DNA from 4 places in the Shinella sp. GW821-FHT11G07 genome. Region 1 is predicted to be linked to each of the others. Evidence: predicted binding sites of a transcription regulator. Region 1 holds the regulator's gene; each other region holds the start of a gene.
The links. Region 1 encodes PhoB, which activates phosphate uptake and scavenging genes when phosphate is short. Its sites were predicted from a motif close to TGTCATNNANCTGTCAT; they were not measured.
Positions count from the first base shown of each region.

Region 2: a site for PhoB is predicted at 2,454-2,470, ahead of AC1RT2_RS16440 (esterase-like activity of phytase family protein). Genes of this name have one in related genera too.
Region 3: a site for PhoB is predicted at 1,974-1,990, ahead of AC1RT2_RS12005 (DUF2794 domain-containing protein). Genes of this name have one in related genera too.
Region 4: a site for PhoB is predicted at 3,202-3,218, ahead of AC1RT2_RS15120 (BtaA family protein). Genes of this name have one in related genera too.

Region 1 is NZ_JBXARJ010000006.1:106,622-112,158, reverse strand. It holds gene pstA (phosphate ABC transporter permease PstA) at 1-529, shown strand, start outside; gene pstB (phosphate ABC transporter ATP-binding protein PstB) at 544-1,359, shown strand; gene phoU (phosphate signaling complex protein PhoU) at 1,410-2,138, shown strand; gene phoB (phosphate regulon transcriptional regulator PhoB) at 2,153-2,836, shown strand; gene AC1RT2_RS13495 (GcrA family cell cycle regulator) at 2,970-3,506, opposite strand; gene AC1RT2_RS13490 (aspartate aminotransferase family protein) at 3,932-5,122, shown strand; gene argF (ornithine carbamoyltransferase) at 5,150-5,537, shown strand, end outside.
Region 2 is NZ_JBXARJ010000008.1:27,736-33,272, reverse strand. It holds gene lon (endopeptidase La) at 1-1,764, shown strand, start outside; gene hupB (DNA-binding protein HupB) at 1,970-2,245, shown strand; gene AC1RT2_RS16440 (esterase-like activity of phytase family protein) at 2,517-4,712, shown strand; gene AC1RT2_RS16435 (MarR family winged helix-turn-helix transcriptional regulator) at 4,833-5,327, opposite strand.
Region 3 is NZ_JBXARJ010000005.1:190,637-196,173, reverse strand. It holds gene pyc (pyruvate carboxylase) at 1-847, shown strand, start outside; gene AC1RT2_RS12010 (GNAT family N-acetyltransferase) at 1,021-1,572, shown strand; gene AC1RT2_RS12005 (DUF2794 domain-containing protein) at 1,579-1,953, opposite strand; gene AC1RT2_RS12000 (DUF1223 domain-containing protein) at 2,366-3,133, opposite strand; gene acnA (aconitate hydratase AcnA) at 3,301-5,537, opposite strand, start outside.
Region 4 is NZ_JBXARJ010000007.1:78,959-84,495, forward strand. It holds gene AC1RT2_RS15105 (ABC transporter permease) at 1-345, shown strand, start outside; gene AC1RT2_RS15110 (SGNH/GDSL hydrolase family protein) at 376-1,032, shown strand; gene AC1RT2_RS15115 (class I SAM-dependent methyltransferase) at 1,097-1,756, opposite strand; gene AC1RT2_RS15120 (BtaA family protein) at 1,763-3,028, opposite strand; gene AC1RT2_RS15125 (DMT family transporter) at 3,290-4,183, opposite strand; gene AC1RT2_RS15130 (PrkA family serine protein kinase) at 4,446-5,537, shown strand, end outside.

The sequences.
Region 1 (5,537 bases):
CAATCTCGCCGCGGTGCCGTCGATCGTCTACGGTCTGCTCGGCCTCGCCGTCTTCGTCAACTTCGCCGGTTTCCCGCGCTCGGCAGCCCTCGTCGGCGGTCTGGTGCTGACCCTGATGACGCTGCCGACGATCATCATCGCGACCCGCGCCGCTCTCAAGGCCGTGCCGCCGTCGATCCGTGCAGCGGCCCTCGGCCTCGGCGCCTCGAAGATGCAGACCGTGTTCCACCACGTCCTGCCGCTCGCCATGCCGGGCATCCTGACGGGCACGATCATCGGCCTGGCGCATGCGCTCGGCGAAACCGCACCGCTGCTCTTGATCGGCATGGTCGCCTTCGTCGCGGACATTCCGTCAACGCCGCTTGAGCCCGCAACGGCCCTTCCGGTGCAGATCTACATGTGGGCGAACGAGGCGGAACGCGCCTTCGTGGAGCGCACGTCGGGAGCGATCATCATCCTCCTCATCTTCCTCATCCTCATGAATGTGGGTGCAATCCTGTTGCGCCGCCGTTTTGAACGGCGCTGGTAGAAGGTTATAGACAGATGAACATCATGTCAGAAGCAGCAGTCGAGAAAGCGCTGGACAAGAAAATGAACGACATTTCCTACAAGATGATCGGCAAGGACGTTTCGGTCTACTACAGCGACAAGCGCGCCCTCTACGACGTCAACCTGAACGTCCGCGAAAACACCGTGACTGCGCTCATCGGCCCGTCGGGTTGCGGCAAGTCGACGTTCCTGCGCACGCTGAACCGCATGAACGACACGATCGAAGGCTGCCGCGTCACCGGCCGGATCACGCTCGATACGGATGACATCTATGATCCGAGCATCGACGTCGTGGAACTGCGCGCCCGCGTCGGCATGGTGTTCCAGAAGCCGAACCCCTTCCCGAAGTCGATCTATGAAAACGTTGCCTACGGCCCGCGCATCCACGGCCTCGCCAAGACGAAGGCGGACATGGATGCCATCGTCGAAAAGAGCCTGCAGAAGGCCGGCCTCTGGAACGAGGTGAAGGACCGTCTGCAGGAGGGCGGCACCGGCCTCTCCGGCGGCCAGCAGCAGCGCCTCTGCATCGCGCGCGCCGTCGCCGTCAGCCCGGAAGTCATCCTGATGGATGAGCCGTGCTCGGCGCTCGACCCGATCGCGACCGCCAAGGTCGAGGAACTGATCCACGAGCTGCGCGCCAACTTCACGATCGTCATCGTGACGCACTCGATGCAGCAGGCGGCCCGCGTCTCGCAGCGTACCGCCATGTTCCACCTCGGCAATCTCGTCGAGGAGAACGACACCGACAAGATGTTCACCAACCCGGACGACCAGCGCACGCAGGACTACATCATGGGCCGCTTCGGCTGACGCGATCGTCGCCAAAGCCCTGAAAACCCGAGCGCATTAAGGACAGAACCATGTCATCGACCCATATCGTCTCGATTTACGACGAAGAACTGAAGTACCTCTCCCGCCGCATCTCCGAGATGGGCGGCACGGCCGAGCAGATGGTTGCGGATGCCGTCCGCGCCCTGGTTGCCACCGATGGCGCTCTGGCGCAGAAGGTCATTTCCGAGGACGTCATCCTCGACACTGCCGAGCGTCAGATCAACGAGAAGGCGATCGTCACGATCGCCAAGCGCCAGCCGATGGCGGCGGACCTGCGCGAAATCATGGGCGCCATCCGCATCGCGGCCGAACTGGAGCGCGTCGGCGACCTTGGCAAGAACACCGCCAAGCGCGTCATCGCCGTGCAGAGCTCGGGCATGCCGCGCAAGCTTACCCGCGGTCTCGAGCATCTCGCGGAACTCGCGCTGATGCAGCTGAAAGAAGTCCTCGACGTCTACGCGACCCGCTCGATCGAGAAGGCCAAGGCCATCCGCGAGCGCGACGACGAGATCGACGCGATCTACACGTCGCTGTTCCGCGAACTCCTGACCTACATGATGGAAGATCCGCGCAACATCACGCCCTGCACGCATCTCCTGTTTTGCGCCAAGAACATCGAGCGCATCGGCGACCACGCGACCAACATTGCGGAAACCATCTACTACATGGCGACCGGCTCGCAGCCCGAGGGTGAACGCCCGAAGGACGACACCACGACGTCGGTGGTCACTGCCGACGTTACCGACGCCTCCGAGTAAGGAGTTTCACCTCCATGGTGCCCAGAATTGCCGTCGTCGAAGACGAGGAGGCGCTCAGCGTCCTCCTGCGCTACAATCTCGAGGCCGAAGGTTTTGAGGTCGATACGATCCTGAACGGTGACGAGGCCGAGATGCGCCTGCAGGAGCGCCTGCCGGACCTTCTCATCCTCGACTGGATGCTGCCGGGCGTTTCGGGCATCGAGCTGTGCCGGCGGTTGCGCCAGCGTCCGGAAACCGAGCGCCTGCCGATCATCATGCTGACGGCACGCGGCGAGGAAAGCGAGCGCGTGCGCGGGCTCGCCACCGGCGCCGACGACTATGTCGTCAAGCCGTTCTCGACGCCGGAGCTCGTCGCGCGCGTTCGCGCCATGCTGCGCCGTGCAAAACCCGAGGTCGTCTCGACGGTGCTGCGCTGCGGCGATATCGAACTCGACCGCGAGACGCATCGCGTGCACCGCCGCACCCGCGAGGTCCGCCTCGGCCCGACGGAGTTCCGCCTCCTGGAGTTCCTGATGACCTCGCCCGGCCGCGTCTTCTCGCGCTCGCAGCTTCTCGACGGCGTCTGGGGCCATGACATCTATGTCGACGAGCGCACCGTCGACGTGCATGTCGGGCGCCTGCGCAAGGCGCTCAACTTCGCCAACATGCAGGACGTCATCCGCACCGTCCGCGGCGCCGGCTACTCGCTGGAAACCTGAGCCAAGCGTTTCCTCCCAAGGACGGAAATGGGCCCTTTGGGGCCTGTTTGCGTTTTGGGGGCTGCGCGTCTCTCGTCAGCACAAAAGAAAAGGGCCCTTCCGGGCCCTTATCGCATTCAGCTCTTCGTTTCTGCTAGCGCATCCGGCGCCGTTCAGCCGAGGGCTGGTAGGCGAGGCGCTGGTGGTAGGTGCAGTAGGGCGAGTTGTCCGGGGATTCGTTGCCGCAGAAGTGGAAGTCGTCGTTCAGCGGGTCGCCGATCGGCCACTTGCAGGTGCGCTCGGTCAGCTCGGTCAGTTCCAGCTTCCGCGACATCGGCACAACCACTTTGTTGCCGTTGGCGGGGACCGGAAGCTGCTCCGTCTGTGCGTCGAAATCGGCGTCGATGTCTTCCTTGGCGAGGATCGCGCCGGTCGGACGTGCCGCTACGCGAGCGGGGACCGGACGGGCCGCGAAGTTCGACGGCCGCGGCGTTGCAACGGCCGGACGCTTCGGGCGGGCGGCGGTCGGCGTGCCGCCGGCTTTCGCGCGGCCCGGCAGGTTCAGGCGGTGCACCTTGCCGATGACGGCGTTACGGCTGACGCCGCCGAGCTGCGCTGCGATCTGGCTCGCGCTCAGACCTTCGCTCCAGAGCTTCTTGAGTTTCTCGACCCGCTCGTCTGTCCAGTTCATCTTCTCGTCTCCGTTCGACGCTCGCGATGCGGGAATCCCTCATCGCGTTCCGGATGGGTCCGGAACTTGAACGCCCTAACTCTTTTGGTGACTAGTTCCGCCGCTTGCAGTCTAGTAATTGGTCTTTAACCTAGAGTTCGGGGGACTCTGTGACAAGAGTCGCGGGAATCGGTGCGAATCGATTTCGGAGTTTTCCCCAACTTGCTGCCCTGGTGTGACTCAAGAGCGACACCTTGCGCGCGTATCGTGAATCCTCACGTTGCGGTAGGTTCAGCGGCATTTCAGACGTGCATTTCATTGACATTGCAGGGAGAAATGCTGATAGTGCCGCATGCCGCCGAAAGGCGGTTTTTGATTTTTCTAAAGCCTGGAAAAGTCAAGCCGTAAACGAATCTTTCCGCATCTCTTTTCGGGGGACCTGCGCCATGGCCGATGCCGCGCCGCTCTATGAAACCTATATGCGTGCACCGCTCCGGTTCACGCGCGGGGAGGGCGTCTGGCTGATCGCCGAAAATGGCGAGCGATATCTCGATTTCGCCGCTGGCGTCGCCGTCAATTCGCTGGGCCATGCGCATCCCCATCTCGTTGCCGCGCTGAAGGATCAGGCCGAGAAGGTCTGGCACCTGTCCAACCTCTATGAGGTTCCGGGCCAGGAAAGCCTCGGCCGCCGGCTGACGGAGGCGACCTTCGCCGACAAGGTGTTCTTCACCAATTCCGGGGCGGAAGCGCTGGAATGCGCGATCAAGACCGCGCGTCGCTATCATTTCGCCAAGGGCCACCCCGGCAAGTTCCACATCATCACCTTCGACGGCGCCTTCCACGGCCGCACGATCGCCACCATCGCGGCCGGCGGACAGGAAAAGTACATCGAGGGTTTCGGCCCCAAGGCGCCGGGCTTCCTCAAGGTCCCCTTCGGCGACATCACAGCCGTCAAGGATTCGATCACCGAGGAAACGGCGGCCATCCTGATCGAGCCGGTGCAGGGCGAAGGCGGTATCCGCCCGGTACCGAAGGAATTCATGCAGGAGCTTCGCCAGCTCTGCGACGAATATGGACTGTTGCTGATCCTCGACGAGGTGCAGTCCGGCGTCGGCCGCACCGGTCGCCTCTTCGCCTATGAATGGTCCGGTATTGCGCCGGATATCATGGCGGTTGCCAAGGGCATCGGCGGCGGCTTCCCGCTCGGCGCCTGCCTTGCCACGAACGAAGCGGCTGCCGGCATGGTCGCCGGCACACATGGCTCCACCTATGGCGGCAACCCGCTCGCCATGGCCGTCGGCAATGCGGTGCTCGACGTCGTGCTGGAAGACGGGTTCCTCGATCATGTCCGTGACGTCGCCCTCGTCTTCCGCCAGGGCCTTGCGGCCCTCAAGGACCGTTTCCCGGAGATCATTGAGGATGTCCGCGGCGAAGGCCTGATGCTCGGCATCAAGGCAAAGATTCCGGTCGCCGACCTTCTAAAGGCCGTGCGTGCGGAAAAGCTGCTCGGCGTGCCCGCCGGCGACAATGTGCTGCGGCTTCTGCCGCCGCTTACCGTCACGGCGGAAGAGGCGCGCGAGGGGCTCGCCCGCATCGAGCGCGCAGCCGAAAAGCTGACGGCGGCCAAAGCCGCATAAGCAGGACCGAGACAGACAGGACACATCATGGCCAAGCATTTTCTCGACCTTTCCGCCGTTTCGGAAAGCGATCTCCGCGTCATCATGGACGATGCGCACACGCGCAAGGCCGCCCGCAAGGCCGGCACGGAAGAAAAGCCGCTCGCCGGCAAGATGCTCGCGATGATCTTCGAGAAGCCGTCCACCCGAACCCGCGTCTCCTTCGATGTCGGCATGCGCCAGCTCGGCGGCGAGACGCTGTTCCTGTCCGGCACCGAGATGCAGCTTGGCCGCGCCGAGACGATCGGCGACACCGCCAAGGTCCTGTCGCGCTACGTCGATGCCATCATGATCCGCACGACCGACCATAACCGTCTGCTGGAGCTTGCCGAACATGCCACCGTGCCTGTCATCAACGCGCTGACGGACCTGACGC
Region 2 (5,537 bases), on a different contig from region 1:
AAGCGCCAGATGGAGAAGACCCAGCGCGAGTACTACCTGAACGAACAGATGAAGGCGATCCAGAAGGAACTCGGCGACGGCGAAGACGGTCGCGACGAGATGGCCGAACTGGAAGAGAAGATCGTCAAGGCCAAGCTCTCCAAGGAGGCCCGCGAAAAGGCGGATGCCGAGATGAAGAAGCTGCGCCAGATGAGCCCGATGTCGGCGGAAGCCACCGTCGTGCGCAACTATCTCGACTGGCTGACCGGCATTCCGTGGGGCAAGAAGTCGAAGATCAAGACCGACCTCAACGCCGCGGAAAAGATCCTCGACGAGGATCATTTCGGCCTCGACAAGGTCAAGGAGCGCATCGTCGAATATCTCGCCGTGCAGGCCCGCTCGACCAAGATCAAGGGGCCGATCCTGTGCCTCGTCGGTCCCCCGGGCGTCGGCAAGACCTCGCTCGCCAAGTCGATCGCCAAGGCGACCGGCCGCGAATATATCCGCATGGCGCTTGGCGGCGTGCGTGACGAGGCCGAGATCCGCGGTCACCGCCGCACCTATATCGGCTCGATGCCCGGCAAGGTCATCCAGTCGATGAAGAAGGCGAAGAAGTCCAACCCGCTCTTCCTGCTCGACGAGATCGACAAGATGGGCATGGATTTCCGTGGCGACCCGTCGTCTGCTTTGCTCGAGGTGCTCGATCCGGAACAGAACTCGACCTTCATGGATCACTACCTGGAAGTCGAATACGACTTGTCCAACGTCATGTTCGTGACGACGGCAAACACGCTGAACATTCCGGCACCCCTGATGGACCGCATGGAAGTGATCCGCATTGCCGGCTACACGGAAGAGGAAAAACTGGAAATCGCCAAGCGGCACCTGCTGCCCAAGGCGATCCGCGACCACGCGCTGCAGCCGAAGGAATTTTCGGTCACCGACGGCGCGCTAATGGCGGTCGTCCAGCAGTACACCCGCGAGGCGGGCGTGCGTAACCTCGAGCGTGAACTGATGAAGCTCGCCCGCAAGGCGGTGACCGAGATCATCAAGGGCAAGTCGAAGAATGTTGAAGTCACGGCGGAGAACATCCACGACTTCCTCGGCGTCCCGCGCTATCGCCACGGCGAAGCCGAGGGCGAGGATCAGGTCGGTGTCGTCACCGGTCTTGCCTGGACGGAAGTCGGCGGCGTGCTGCTGACCATCGAAGGCGTCAGCCTGCCGGGTGGCAAGGGCCGCATGACGGTGACCGGCAACCTGAAGGACGTGATGAAGGAATCGATTTCGGCGGCGGCCTCCTACGTCCGCTCGCGCGCCGTCGATTTCGGCATCGAGCCGCCGCGCTTCGACAAGACTGACATCCACGTCCACCTTCCCGAAGGTGCGACGCCGAAGGACGGCCCATCGGCTGGTATCGCCATGGCAACCGCCATCGTCTCCATCATGACCGGCATTCCGGTCTCGAAGGATGTGGCGATGACCGGTGAAGTGACGCTGCGCGGCCGGGTCCTTCCGATCGGCGGCCTGAAGGAAAAGCTGCTTGCAGCGCTTCGCGGTGGCATCAAGAAGGTGCTGATCCCGGAAGAGAACGCCAAGGATCTGGCGGACATTCCGGACAACGTGAAGAACAGCATGGAGATCGTCCCGGTCTCGCGCATGGGCGAGGTCATCAAGCATGCGCTCGTGCGTCGGCCCGAGCCGATCGAATGGGACGGAACCGCCGAAGCGGCCAAGGTTCCGGCGGTCGAATCGACCGAAGATGCCAACGGCGCGATCGCGCATTGAGCCTTAATGCCGGCTAAGCAATCCGGCGTTTTGGAGTGAAACTGGAAAAGACCGGCCTTCGTGCCGGTCTTTTTCGTTGAAAAACGTGTGTAAACCCCGGATTCTCAGGGGATTGCGACGAAATTTTCTTGCGAGGCGAAGGCCGATGCGTATTCTGCCCCCGACTTGTATGAGTCGTTTCAAACCGTAAGAAAGGGGTGGAAACATGAACAAGAATGAACTCGTATCCTCGGTCGCTGAGAAGTCGGGCCTGTCGAAGACGGACGCAGCATCTGCTGTAGACGCCATTTTCGAGACGATCCAGGGCGAACTCAAGAGCGGCGGCGACGTTCGTCTCGTCGGTTTCGGCAATTTCTCCGTGTCGCGCCGTGAAGCTTCGAAGGGCCGCAACCTTTCGACCGGCGCCGAGATCGAGATCCCGGCCCGCAACGTGCCGAAGTTCTCGGCCGGCAAGGGTCTGAAGGACGCCGTTAACAGCTGATCCGCTGCTGCTGCATCCGTCCTTTGGCCGGTTCGGCTTGAGGGCGCATTCGGCTTTCAAAGGCCTGCAGGGTCCTTGCGTGTCATGCGCGACGCTGTGGGGGAGGGCGGTTACCCACTCCGCCGCCAATCCTGAATTTCAGGGTCGGGGTCCGGTTCATCCGGGCCCCCTTTTATTTGCGGGGAATGGTCCGCGGCTGTAGTCGAATTGTCATCGGCCTGTAACACGAAAGCCTCAGAACCGCCGGGTTCCTTTTGACCCGGAGGCTTTCATGAAAACCCGTTCGCTCACTGCTGCCCTGGCAGCGGTCCTCGCCGCATCGGTGGCCCCTGCCGCCAGCGCCGAGCCTGTATTCAATCGCATTGCATCCTTTGCCGTTGCCGACAACCTGCCGGAAGGCAAGGACAAGGCAACACCGACCTCCTCCGAAATCATTGCTGCGTCCGAGGATGGCAACACGCTCGTCTATTCCGACAGCCCGAACAAGGCGATCGGCTTCATCGACATTACCGATGCGAAGGCGCCGAAGGCCGGCGGCACCGTCGCCTTCGAAGGCGAGCCTACCTCGGTAACGATTGCCGGCGGCAAGGCGCTCGTCGCGATCAACACTCGCGAAAGCTTCGTCAAGCCGTCCGGCGTCCTTGCCCAGGTCGATGTGGCCTCGAAGGCCATCGACACGACCTGCGACCTTGGCGGCCAGCCGGACTCGATTGCCCTCAACAAGGACAAGACGATCGCCGCGATCGCCATCGAAAACGAGCGCGACGAAGAGGTCAATGATGGCGCCATTCCGCAGATGCCGGCCGGCGATCTGGTGATCCTGTCGCTTAAGGACGGCATCGTCGATTGCGGTTCGATCAAGCACGTCACGCTGACCGGCCTTGCCGACGTCGCCGGTGACGACCCGGAGCCCGAATTCGTCGCCTTCAACGGCCTGGACGAGATCGCGCTGACGCTGCAGGAAAACAACTACATCGTCATCATCGACGGCAAGACGGGTGACGTGAAAAGCCACTTCTCGGCTGGCACCGTCAACCTCGAAGGCATCGACACCAAGAAGGACGGTGCGCTGAAGTTCACCGGCGAGATGAAGGATGTCGCCCGCGAGCCCGACGCCGTGAAGTGGCTGGACGACAACCGTTTCGTCGTTGCCAACGAAGGCGACTGGGAGGGCGGTGCGCGCGGCTTCACGATCTTCGACAAGACCGGCAAGGTCGTTTACGAGAACGGCGCCGGCTTCGAGCGCGAGATCGCCAAGATCGGTCACTACCCGGACAAGCGCAACAAGAAGGGCGTCGAACCGGAAGGCCTGGAAGCCGCCAAGTTCGGTGACGACAACCTGTTCTTCGTGCTCGCCGAGCGTGCTTCCATCGTCGGCGTCTACAAGGACACCGGTGCCGAGCCTGAGCTTCTTCAGCTTCTGCCGTCGGGTGTCGGTCCGGAAGGCGCCGTCGCCATTCCGAGCCGCAACCTCTTCGTGACCGCCAACGAAACCGACCTCGTCGAAGACGGCGGTGCCCGTTCGCACGTCATGATTTATGAGCGCGCGGAAGGCGAAGCCGCCTATCCGCAGATCGTCTCCACTGAGAAGGAAGGCGAGCTGATCGGTTTTGGCGCGCTTTCGGGCCTCGCTCCGGTCAAGGACAAGCCGGGCATGCTCTATGCCGTCAACGATTCCTTCTACGCTTCGCAGCCGACGGTCTTCACGATCGACGCAACCGCCAAGCCTGCGAAGATCGTCGATGCCCTGCGCATTACGCGCAATGGCGCTGCCGCGCAGAAGCTCGACAGCGAAGGCCTGACGCCGGATGGCGAGGGCGGCTTCTGGCTCGTCAATGAAGGCGATGCCGACAAGCTGTACAGCCACGCCATCATCCACGTGAACAAGAAGGGCGAGATCGAGAAGGAAATCGCCATTCCCGCCGAGCTGCGTGCCGGCGAGAAGCGCTTTGGCTTCGAAGGCATCACCAGCGTTGGCGAAGGCGATGACCAGGTTCTCTGGATGGCCATGCAGCGCGAATGGGGTGATGACGAGAAGGGCTTCGTGAAGCTCGTTTCCTACAAGCCGTCGTCGGAAGAGTGGGGCGCCGTGCGCTATCCGCTCGAAAAGACCGAAGCCGGCTGGGTCGGCCTTTCCGAAATCACGGCTAGCGGTGACTACGCCTACATCATCGAGCGTGACAACCTGATCGGCCAGGCTGCCAAGCTGAAGAAGCTCTACCGCGTGGCGCTTGCCGACCTGAAGCCGGCCAAGCTTGGCGGTGACCTGCCGGTCGTCAAGAAGGAAGAGGTCCGCGACCTCATTCCCGACCTGAAGGGTGCCACCAACGGCTTCGTCGTCGACAAGGTCGAAGGCTTCACCATCGATGCTGCCGGAAACGGCTTCGTCGTGACGGACAATGACGGCGTCGACGACTCGTCCGGTGAGACGCTGTTCTTCGGCATCGGCCCGATGAACGCGATGTAATAAACACCGGAGTGCGGCGTCTCATCCTCCTGGGGGAGACGCTGCATCTGGCACATTGCCAAACTGAAAAGGCCGGAATCTCGCGATCCCGGCCTTTTGTCATTCATGGTGTCGGCGGGCTTAGCCGACGGCTTGCAAAGGGCGAACGGGCGCCGCGTCGGCGCCACCTTCGGTCTTGTCTCTTTCCCGCTGCAGCGCGTCTGTCTTCTCGCTGAGACAGCCGATAATGCCCTTGAGCTGCTGCTTCTGTTCCTCGGTGAGGACGTTGAAGATCGCCTCGATCATTTTGTGCTGCGGCTGCTGAGCGGCGGAGATCACCGTCCGGCCGGTATCCGTAATCGAAACGATCTTGGCTCGACGGTCTTTCGGATCCGGCTCGCGCTTGACCAACTTGTCACGTTCGAGACCATCGATCGCTTCCGTCACCGTGCGGGGGGCGAAACCAAGCGCGCAGGCAATATCCGTCGACCGCTGCGGGCCCTGACATTCCAGAAGAAGCAGGAACTTGCTGCGCGCGAGCGATACGCCTTCGTCCATCATGCACTCATTCACCAGGCGGCTGACCTGATGGTAGAGTTTGAACATGCCCTGGGAGATTTCTATCGTGCTACTCATGAGGGGAAATATAGGTATTATGAGGGACCATGTCAAATGATTGTGAAGGTTTTCAGATAATTTGATCATAGATATTGAACGATGCGTGTAAATGCGAACGGTCAGGGAACGGGCTTTTTTCCTGTTTCTTCTCCGGCCTTTTCAGGAGGGATCGATTTCTTTCTTGCATAACCCGGCGGACGTTACTGCAAGCATTGACCGGCAGGAGGG
Region 3 (5,537 bases), on a different contig from region 1:
CCAGATGTTCGGCGATATCGTCAAGGTGACGCCGTCCTCCAAGGTGGTGGGCGACATGGCGCTGATGATGGTCAGCCAGGACCTGACGGTCGCGGACGTCCAGAACCCAGGCAAGGACGTCTCCTTCCCGGACTCGGTCGTCTCGATGCTGAAGGGCGATCTTGGCCAGCCTCCGGGCGGATGGCCACAGGCACTGCAGAAGAAGGCACTGAAGGGCGAGGCGCCCTATACCGCCGTGCCCGGCTCGCTGCTGCCCCCGGCCGATCTCGATGCCGAGCGTAAAACCATCGAGGACAAGCTGGAGCGCAAGGTCGACGACTTCGAGTTCGCCTCCTACCTGATGTATCCGAAGGTCTTCACGGACTACGCGCTTGCCGCCGATACCTACGGCCCCGTCAGCATTCTGCCGACGCCGGCCTATTTCTACGGCCTTTCGCCCGGCGAAGAACTGTCGCCGGAGCTGGAAAAGGGCGTCTCGCTCGTCATCCTGCACCAGGCGCAAAGCGAGCCGGATACGCAGGGCATGGTGAAGGTGTTCTTCGAGCTGAACGGCCAGCCCCGCCTCATCAAGGTTCCGGACCGCAACCGCGCTGCGACGTCGACGGCCCGCCGCAAGGCGGACATCGCCAACGCCACCCATCTCGGTGCGCCGATGCCGGGCGTCATCTCGACGGTCTCGGTCTCGGCCGGCCAGTCGGTCAAGGCTGGCGACGTGCTGCTCTCCATCGAGGCGATGAAGATGGAAACGGCGCTGCATGCGGAAAAGGACGGCACGGTCTCGGAAGTGCTGGTGAAGGCCGGCGACCAGATCGACGCCAAGGACCTGCTCATCGTCTACGGCGCCTGAGCGGTCCCTACCTCACCTTCGTCATCCTCGGGTCGACCGGGGATGACGTCGTGGTGGGAGAGGCTTTTCGACAAACTGAGGGGATGGGGTAACTCCATCCCCTTTTTGGTCTTGCTTTCCGGTAAGGCCGGACGCAAAACGCGGCGGAATTGTCATACAAACGTGGGCTTTCCATGAGCTTCGTCATCCGCACCGCCGATCTCGGCGATATTGCTGCCTTCACAGAAATCTACCGCGAATCCGTCCTGAACGGGGTGGCGAGCTACGAGGTCGACCCGCCGTCGCTTGACGAGATGGGGACGCGCTTCAAGGCAATCACCGATAAGGGCTACCCCTATATCGTGGCGATCGAGCAGACCGGCCTCATCCTCGGCTATGCCTATGCATCGGCCTTCCGCACGCGGCCGGCCTATCGCTGGCTCGTCGAGGATTCTGTCTATCTGGCGCCGGAAGCGCGTGGCAAGGGCGTCGGCAAGGCACTGCTGGCGGAATTGATCCGCCGCTGCACGGAGCTCGGCTTTCGCCAGATGGTGGCCGTCATCGGCGGCGCGCACCCCGCCTCCATCGCCGTGCACAGCGCGGCCGGCTTCGAACATTCAGGCCGCATGACGGCAACCGGCTTCAAGCACGGGCGCTGGCTGGATACGGTGTTCATGCAGCGCGCGCTCGGCGAGGGCGCCGGCACGGAGCCGTCCGGGCAGGACTATCCGGGAACGATGGCTTAAAAGTCGCTACGTCTCGATGAGCCGCAGCGCTTTGTCGAACACCTTGAGAACCTGGCTCAGCTCGTGGCCGCGTTTCAGGATGGTCCCGTGCTGGTTGATGACGCTGTAGGCGCCCTGCTTGGCGGTGAGCTTGGGGTTTTTCTCGACGCGGTAGAGTGGCATTTCGCCGGACCGCTTGAAGATGGAGAACACCGCCTTGTCGCGCATATGGTCGATGGCGTAGTCGCGCCATTCGCCTTCGCCGACCATGCGGCCGTAGACCCGGAGGATTGCGTCGAGCTCTCGTCGATGGAACGTTACGGGCAGCGGATCCTTGCTGCTCCTGTATTCCCTGAGGTCGACCACGCCATTGGAAGCCTGCAAATCCGGCTGATCAGTCATCGAATCTCCGCACCTCGTCTGTGACGGCGAGGTGACAGTGTGCCTGACCGGAGCCGAAATGCAAGGCGGATGGGCCGAGACTTGCGTTTTCGCAAAAATCGACTTCGCCGCATTTCAGACAAACAGACGCCCAAATTTGCAGCGAGAGTTCGCCAGTCGCAGCCCATGCCTGCCTGCTGCCTTGTGCGGGAAGCCGGTTGGTAGGGTGAGCGCCTGTCGAAGTTGCCCTGTATTCCGTTGCCGGTAACTTCGTCTTGGTCCGGTCCGTGTTTCTTCGAACCCTCAAGCCCCAGCCCCTCGAGGAAACCGGACCGGGCCTCCCCTGACGTGCTTGCGCACTTCAGGTTTGTCTTTCGCATACCGTCCCCGCAAAACCGCTTCACACTTTAGCGCGGTATGCTCTGCGGGAGATTTACCGAGACTTCTTGTCGCCCGTCAGCACCGTCGCGCCCAGAATGGCGCCGGGCGTATCGGCCGTCTGCATGCGCTGGATAAGCACGGCGCAGCCGCCGGACTTCTTTTTCTTGTTCAGCATGTCGGCCGGCAGCACCAGGTTGGTCTCCTTGCCTTCCCACATGCCGATCGTTTCCATGTCTGTGACGGCATGCCAGTAGTTGACCGTCTTGCCGAGATTCTCGCCCTTGTCGATGTTGATCGTGCGCTCGCGCTCGAAATAGGCGATGACGATATTGGCCTTGCCTTCGCCAGGGCCGACGCGGATGCGCAATTCGTCGTTCTTGACCTCGACATCGACCGGCACGGTCAGCCCCTTGCCCTCGTCGGGCATGGCACCGATACGCGAACGGATGCCGGAAATATCCGCGCCGTTGATGTGCTCGCGGCCGTTCAGCACGGCCTGTGGGGTATAGACGCCGTTGCGGCCGAACATGCGGGCATAGGCATATTGCCGGTCGGTATTGTCCTTGGAGGCGAGCGTGTCCGCCCAGCCGAGATAGTTCCAGTAGTCGACATGGTAGGAGAGCGCGACGACCTCGCCTTCACGGGCAAGGGTTTCCAGCGCCTTGTCGGCCGGCGGGCAGGATGAACAGCCCTGGCTGGTGAAGAGTTCGACGACACCCTTGGGCTTCGTTACTTCCTGCGCATGCGCAGCCCCTGTGCCGGCTCCCAACGCGAGCAGGATCGCCAGACAATCCAGTATGTGCGGTCTCGGCATGATCATTTCCAATGGAGCGCCGGCAATGGCCAGCCGTTTGAGCCGTCATACGCGCTTGCCGGTTCAACAGGAAGTCACGATGGAGTGAGCTTCATAGCGGAGAAAAAGGCTCCGGAAAACGAAAAATGCCGGGGTTTTGGCCCCGGCATTTCGTGTTTTGACGCTGAAACCGATCAGGCGGCGAGGTCGCGCAGAACGGTCTGCAGGATGCCGCCATTGTTCATGTAGGTGACTTCGTCGAGCGTATCGATGCGGCAAAGCAGCGGAACCTCCTTCACCGTGCCGTCGGCATAGGTGATCTTGGCGATCTTCTTCTCGCGCGGCTTGATGTCGCCTTCCAGGCCCTCGATGGTGACGACTTCGTCGCCCTTGAGGTCGAGCGACGCCCAGGTCGTGCCTTCCTCGAAGACGAAGGGCACGATGCCCATGCCGACGAGGTTGGAGCGGTGGATACGCTCGAAGGACTGTGCCACCACGGCCTTGACGCCGAGCAGGTTGGTGCCCTTGGCCGCCCAGTCGCGCGACGAGCCGTTGCCGTATTCGACGCCGGCGAAGATGACGAGCGGAACGCCCTCGGCCTTGTACTTCATGGCCGCGTCGTAGATCGACATCTCTTCCTTCGTCGGATAGTGGATCGTGTAGCCACCTTCCTTGCCGTTCGGGCCGAGCATGTGGTTGCGGATGCGGATATTGGCAAAGGTGCCGCGCATCATCACTTCATGGTTGCCGCGGCGCGTGCCGTACTGGTTGAAGTCGGCAACGGCAACGCCGTTGTCCGTCAGGTAGGCACCGGCCGGAGACGCGGCCTTGATCGAACCGGCCGGCGAAATGTGGTCGGTGGTGATCTTGTCGCCGAACAGGCCGAGGACGCGCGCACCCTCGATGTTCTTGAGGCCCGAGCCGGTCTTGCCCATGCCGACGAAGTAGGGCGGGTTCTGCACATAGGTCGAGTGGTCGTCCCAGGCATAAGTCTGGCCGGCGGGTACCTGCACGGCCTGCCAGTTCTCGTCGCCCTTGAACACGTCGGCATATTTCGCGGCGTAGAGCGCGCGGGTGACGTATTTCAGGATGAACTCCTGGATTTCCTGCGAGGTCGGCCAGATGTCCTTGAGGTAGACCGGGTTGCCGTCCTTGTCTTCGCCGAGCGGCTCCGTCGTCAGGTCCTTCTGGACCGAACCGGCGAGTGCGTAGGCGACGACGAGCGGCGGCGAGGCGAGGTAGTTCGCCTGCACGTCCGGCGAAATGCGGCCTTCGAAGTTGCGGTTGCCGGAGAGAACGCCGGCGGCAATCAGGCCCTTGTCGTTGATCGTCTTGGAGATCGGCGCCGGCAGCGGACCGGAATTGCCGATGCAGGTCGTGCAGCCGAAGCCGACGAGGTTGAAGCCGAGCTTGTCGAGGTCGGCCTGCAGGCCGGACTTGGCAAGGTATTCGCCGACGACCTGCGATCCCGGTGCCAGCGACGTCTTGACCCACGGCTTCGTCTTCAGCCCCTTGGCGACCGCGTTGCGGGCGAGGAGGCCTGCGGCGATGAGGACCGACGGGTTGGACGTGTTGGTGCAGGACGTGATGGCGGCAATGGCGACGTCGCCATGGCCGAGATCATAGTCGGTGCCTTCGACCGGGTAGCGGTTCGAAAGCTGGCCCGGCTTCTTGTAGTCGGTGTCCATCGAACCGGCGAAGCCAGACGCGATGTTTTCCAGCGGGATGCGGCCTTCCGGACGCTTCGGGCCGGCCATGGCCGGCACGACGGCGCCGAGGTCGAGTTCGAGCGTGTCGGTGAAGACGAGGTCGGACCCGTCATTGTCACGCCACATGCCCTGCGCCTTCGAATAGGCTTCGACCAGCGCGATGCGCTGCTCTTCGCGGCCGGACATGGTGAGGTAGTTGACGGTTTCGCCGTCGACCGGGAAGAAGCCGCAGGTCGCGCCATATTCCGGACCCATATTGCCGATCGTCGCGCGGTCGGCGAGCGTCATGTTGTCGAGGCCGGGGCCGAAGAATTCGACGAACTTGGAGACCACGCCCTTCTTGCGCAGCATCTGCACGACCATCAGTACGAGGTCGGTCGCAGTGACGCCTTCCTTCAGCTTGCCGGTCAGCTTGAAGCCGATGACTTCAGGCAGCAGCATGGAGACCGGCTGGCCGAGCATGGCGGCTTCGGCTTCGATGCCGCCCACGCCCCAGCCGAGAACGCCGAGGCCGTTGATCATGGTCGTGTGGCTGTCGGTGCCGACGCAGGTATCCGGGTAGGCGATGATCTCGCCGTCTTCTTCCTTGGTCCAGACCGTCTGGCCCAGATATTCCAGATTGACCTGATGACAGATGCCGGTGCCCGGGGGAACGACGCGGAAGTTCTTGAACGCCTGCTGGCCCCACTTGAGGAAGCGGTAGCGCTCGCCGTTGCGCTGGT
Region 4 (5,537 bases), on a different contig from region 1:
CACTTTTCCGGTGTGCCGGTGGAGCGCACGGTGATCCTCGCCCATACGCTCGCCGGCCTGATGGCGGCCATCGCCGCCCTCGTCCAGACCGCGTCCATCGCCGTCGGCAGCGTGCGCGTCGGGCTCGACCTCCCGATCCTCTCGGTCGCCGCCACCATTCTGGGCGGCGTCGTCTTCGGGCGCGGCGAGGGGGGTGTCTGGGGTCCGTTTTTTGGCGTGCTGTGCTTCGCCTTCCTCTTCGTCGTGATGACGATGTTCGGCGTCGGCGACGCCGGCAAGCTTGTCGCCCAGGGGCTGATCATTCTGCTTGCGGCCATTTTCTACGGCCTGCGCGCCGAAAAATAACAATCAACCAGCCATTCAAGGAGGTCGTTAATGGCGGAGAAACGTTCAATCCTGTGCTTCGGGGATTCACTGACATGGGGCTGGATCCCGGTGAAGGAATCCGCACCGACACTGCGCTATCCCTATGAGCAGCGGTGGACCGGCGCCATGTCAGCACGGCTCGGCGCGAACTATCATATCATCGAAGAGGGGCTCAGCGCCCGCACCACCAGCCTCGACGATCCGAATGACGCAAGGCTCAACGGCAGCGCCTATCTGCCGGCGGCACTCGCCAGCCACCTGCCGCTCGATCTCGTCATCCTCATGCTGGGCACCAACGACACGAAATCCTATTTCCATCGTACGCCCTACGAGATCGCCAACGGCATGGGCAAGCTCGTCGGCCAGGCGCTGACCTCTACCGGCGGCGTCGGTACGCCCTATCCCGCACCGCGCGTGCTCGTCGTTGCTCCGCCGCCGCTGGCGCCGATGCCCGATCCCTGGTTCGAAGGCATGTTCGGTGGCGGATATGAAAAGTCGAAGGAGTTGGCCGGGCTCTACAAGGCGCTCGCGGCTTTCATGAAGGTCGAGTTCCTGGCCGCTGGCGAGCACGTCTCAACCGATGGTGTCGATGGCATCCATTTTTCTGCGGAAACCAACATCCGGCTCGGAAACGCGATCGCGGCGAAGGTCGAGACGCTGTTCTGAGATAAGCCACTCCGGCGCCTCCCTTGTCGGAGTGGCTTTATGCTTTGCGTGCCGGCTATGCCAATCAAGGCATCCGGATAACGGCGATCCAGGAAAAGCCGCGATGCAGTCTTTTCGCTTCGCTGCGTCCGGCATGGGCATCGGCCAGTTCGGCGGCAAAGTCGAACAGGTCGGCGCGCGGCGTCACATGGTGCCAACCGAGCCAGGTGGTCACGGCGCTTTTGAACCAGCCAGGCAAGCCCTGCATGTCGCCAAAATCGGCGATATGCAGCTCCCCACCCGGGGCGAGGCGGGCAGTGGCCTCCGTGACGACCTTCTGCCATTGCGGGATCATTGATACGGCATAGGAAATGAAGATGCGATCGTAGCTGCCCTGGCCGAAAGCCACTTGCGGGTCGAAAGCGGCGGCGTCCGCTCTGGCGAGGCGTATCCTGCCGTCGAGGCCGGCGCCCGCGACGGCCTTTTCCGCTGCCGTGAGCATTTCCTGGGAGATGTCGATGCCGTGGAAACGGGCCTCGGGATAAAGCCCAGCCGCTTTCACGAGGTTGCGCCCGGTGCCGCAGCCGATCTCCAGCACCGAACCGCCCGGTACTGGTCGGAGGCCGGCAAGCAAGGGGTCTCGGCCGAGCAGGTAGTATTTTCGCGTGGCATCATAGATGCCGAACCGCCGCTGCCAGCGGTAGATGCGGTCCATCAGCAGCGCATGATCGGATAGCGCGTTCATCGGCGCTCACCCCTTGAATTCATAGAGGTGGAAACCGCCGTAGATCGACGAGCGATCCTTGTCGTGCAACGCACGCGATTCCGCGGCGTGGTAGGCCCAGCGGTCGAGAATTGTGTCGGCGACACGGCCGGGCAGCAGGCTTTCCGCGGGCGCCGTGCGGAAGATGACGCGTGCGCCGGGGGCGGCGGTGCGGGTGATCTCGCTCCACAAGGCGTTGAGCTGCGCATCCGTCATCCAGTCCTGCGCATCGAGCAGGATGAAGCGATCAACGGATTCGGGGGCTTTTGCCGCGAGAAACTCGGTCAGCGACGTGTTGGTGATGGAGATGCGGCCGGCGCGGCTTCGGACCGCTTCAAAATTCTGCCGGGAGAGATAGGGCGGCAATGGCGCAAGCTCTCCGCTGCCATACCCGCGCCCGAAGGCCTGCCAGGCAAAATAGTTTTCCGAGAGCGGGAAGCCGCAGGCGAGCTTTTCGACGCGCTGGCGCAGGATCGACGCCATGTCGCTGCCGGCACCCGAAAGCGCCTCATATTGCTGCGGCGGAATGCCGAGCCCGAAGAGCGAGCTTTTCCGCCCCGTCGCCCAGCGGACCAGGCGCTTTTCGAAGAGCGGTGCCAGCGTTTCGTCGAAGAAGCGCTTCTGGTCCTCGATCGTACGGGCCTTGAGCAGGCCGCGGGGATCGGCGCCGTAAAGACGGGCCATCGTATGGCCTAGGCCGATGAAGCCGCCGAGCAGGCCGTGGCGATAGAGGTGGCGGTGGAAGATGGAGATACGGCGGCGGCCGGTGACGGTCCGGCTTTCCCAGTAGTCGCGGGTTTCCGCATCGAGATGGGGCCTCAGATAGTGCTGGTAGGCGTCGAGGTTCCGGCGATCATCGCCCTGGCCGTAGAACCGGTAGAACGTCTCGTAGTCCGGCAGGTGGGCGGCGGCAGTCAGTTTCAGGCGGTTGAAACAGACATGCGCCGGGTTGAGGTCCACCGCCTCGATGCGGGCGGGATCGGCGACAAGATAGGAAAGTGCATTGCAGCCGCCGGACGCGATGGTGACGATGCTGTTTCCCGGCGCGATCTTCAGCGCAGCCATGTCGACATCGGGATCTTCCCAGATCTGCGCATAGACGAGATTCCGGAAAAGCCGGGAGAAGACATATTCGGACATTCCGGAGGCGGAGAGCAACGGATTGCGGCGAACGGCGCGGTTGAGGCGCTTGCCGACCCCCTCTTTGCGCGCTGCGGTCGGGGAGGGAGCGGGAGAGATCACCGTTTCGATCATCAGGGTTTCCTACGCTGGAATGTCCGTCCTCACCCATCGACGCGACGGGCTGGACGGCGGCGAACTGCGGATGCCTGTGCGGTGAAGTAATCGATGCGAAATCGGTCTGGTCGGTTCCCATCTCGATCGTCACGATCACCGAGCGGCATGGGGCAGCGTTTCAACAGATCGCCATGACACCCGCATGACATCCGCCATTCTGTCCACAGGTCGGTGCCCGATGCATTCTCTTTGGAACGGTGCGACGGCCCGCGCTATCGCTCAGCGCAGGAAGATCAGGCCCATGCCAATGACGACGAGGGCGGCACCAGCCCAAGCCCCACCGGCCGGCCGCTCCCCGGTCTTCAGCCACAGCATCGGCAATATCATCACCGGGGAGGTGGCCGAGAGTGTCGAGATGATGCCGACCTTGCCGCCCGACAATGCAAAGAGCAGCAGCGTCATGCCGATGGCAAGCGCGAGCACACCGGTCAATGCGGTCATTGCCGCGACTTTGAGCGTGAGCGGCCCTTTCGGCTTGACGGAGGGGATGGGCAGTTGGGTCAGGACGCTGAGGCAGAGCGCGGCAATGCCGACGCGCAGCAGCGAAGCGACGAAGGGGTCGATGCCGCTCTCCATGACAGGGCGCACGAGGATGGAGCCGATGGCCTGGCCCGTCGCGGCGCCCAACCCCAGCAGGACGCCGATCGACAACGGCCCCTTGATCGTTTCCCACTCATGTATCTGCGCCCGCCGCTTGCCGAAGAGAATGGCGAGGAACACCCCTGTGGCCGTCAGCGCGATCCCCGCCATGGCGGGGACCGGCAGGGCTTCGCCCAGTACCAGCCAGCCGAGCAGAGCGGCAATCGGCGCATTCAGCGCGAAGAGGATTCCGGAGCGGCGCGGGCCAAGCCGGTTCAGCGTGGCGAAGAGCAGCGTGTCGCCAACGAAGATGCCGATCAATCCGGACAGCAGCAGCGGGCCGATGCTCGCCGCATCCAGCTCCCGCCATGTACCGGTCGCCAACACATAGAGGGCAAGAAGGCCGGTGACGAAGATCTGGCGGACCCGGTTGAAGGCCGGCGCGCCGAGATGGCCGGCAGGCCCCGCCGAGATCAGCCCCGTCAGGGCCCAGCAGGTCGCGGCACCGAGCGCGGCAAGTTCGTGAATTGGCATTGTGTTCCGATCGGTCGATTATATGCTGGTGGACATTGCATGTCCGTGATTCGCGTTAAAGCGCGCACAGACGGCTCGCGTCCAGTGCCATGTCTGTTGAATGAACAGAGTGCTTGGAAGATTTGCTGCCTTCAGTATCCAAGCTTGCATTCACTTTCTGTTTACAGCGAAGGCGGGAACAAATTTCTGCTGCATTCCGTTTAAAAAACAGGACGGCAGACGCGAAAAAAGCTATACTGTTCGATGACCGCAGGAGCGTTCCATGAGAACCACTGGCAGCGATGTTTTCGACCTCTTTTCAAAAACTTATGCGAGCACCGCGCAGGAGGAGCTGAGCCTCCAGGAGTACCTGCTGGCGTGCCGTGACGATAAAAAGATGTATGCCACCGCGCCGGAGCGGATGGTGACGGCCATCGGCGAACCGCAGCTCATCGATACCAGTGCCGACGAGCGCCTCGGCCGGATATTCGGCAACCGAACCATCAAGATTTACCCCTCCTTCTCCGATTTCTACGGCATGGAAGACACGATCGAGCGGATCGTCGGCTACTTCCGCTATGCCGCGCAGGGGCTCGAAGAGCGCAAGCAGATTCTCTACCTGCTGGGTCCGGTGGGGGGCGGAAAGTCCTCGCTCGCCGAACGCCTCAAGAAGCTGATGGAAGACCAGCCGATCTACACGCTCGCCATCGACGGCAAGATCAGCCCGGTTTTCGAATCACCTCTCGGTCTCTTCAGCCGCGAGCGCATGGGCGATCTGCTGGAGGACAAATACGGCATCGCCAAGCGGCGGCTCACCGGCCTCATCTCGCCCTGGGCGACGAAGCGGCTCGACGAGATCGGCGGCGATATTTCGCGGTTCAGCGTCGTCAAGCTCATGCCCTCCCGCCTGCGCCAGATCGCCATTGCCAAGACCGAACCCGGCGACGAGAACAATCAGGACGTCTCGACCCTGGTCGGCAAGGTGGATATCCGCCAGCTCGAAAACTTCAGCCAGGCCGATCCAGACGCCTATTCCTTCAGCGGCGGTCTCAACCGCACGACCCAGGGCCTGCTCGAATTCGTCGAAATGTTCAAGGCGCCGATCAAGGTGCTGCATCCGCTGCTCACTGCCACGCAGGAGGGCAGCTACAACGGCACGGAAAACTTCGGCTCTTTCCCCTATCAGGGCATCGTGCTTGCCCATTCCAATGAATCGGAATGGCTGCATTTCAAGCACAACAAGAACAACGAGGCCTTCCTCGACCGTATCCTGGTGGTCAAGGTGCCCTATTGCCTGCGCATCACCGAGGAGCGGCAGATCTACGAAAAGCTGCTGCGCGAGAGCGAGCTTTCCGCCAGCCCCTGTGCGCCGGAA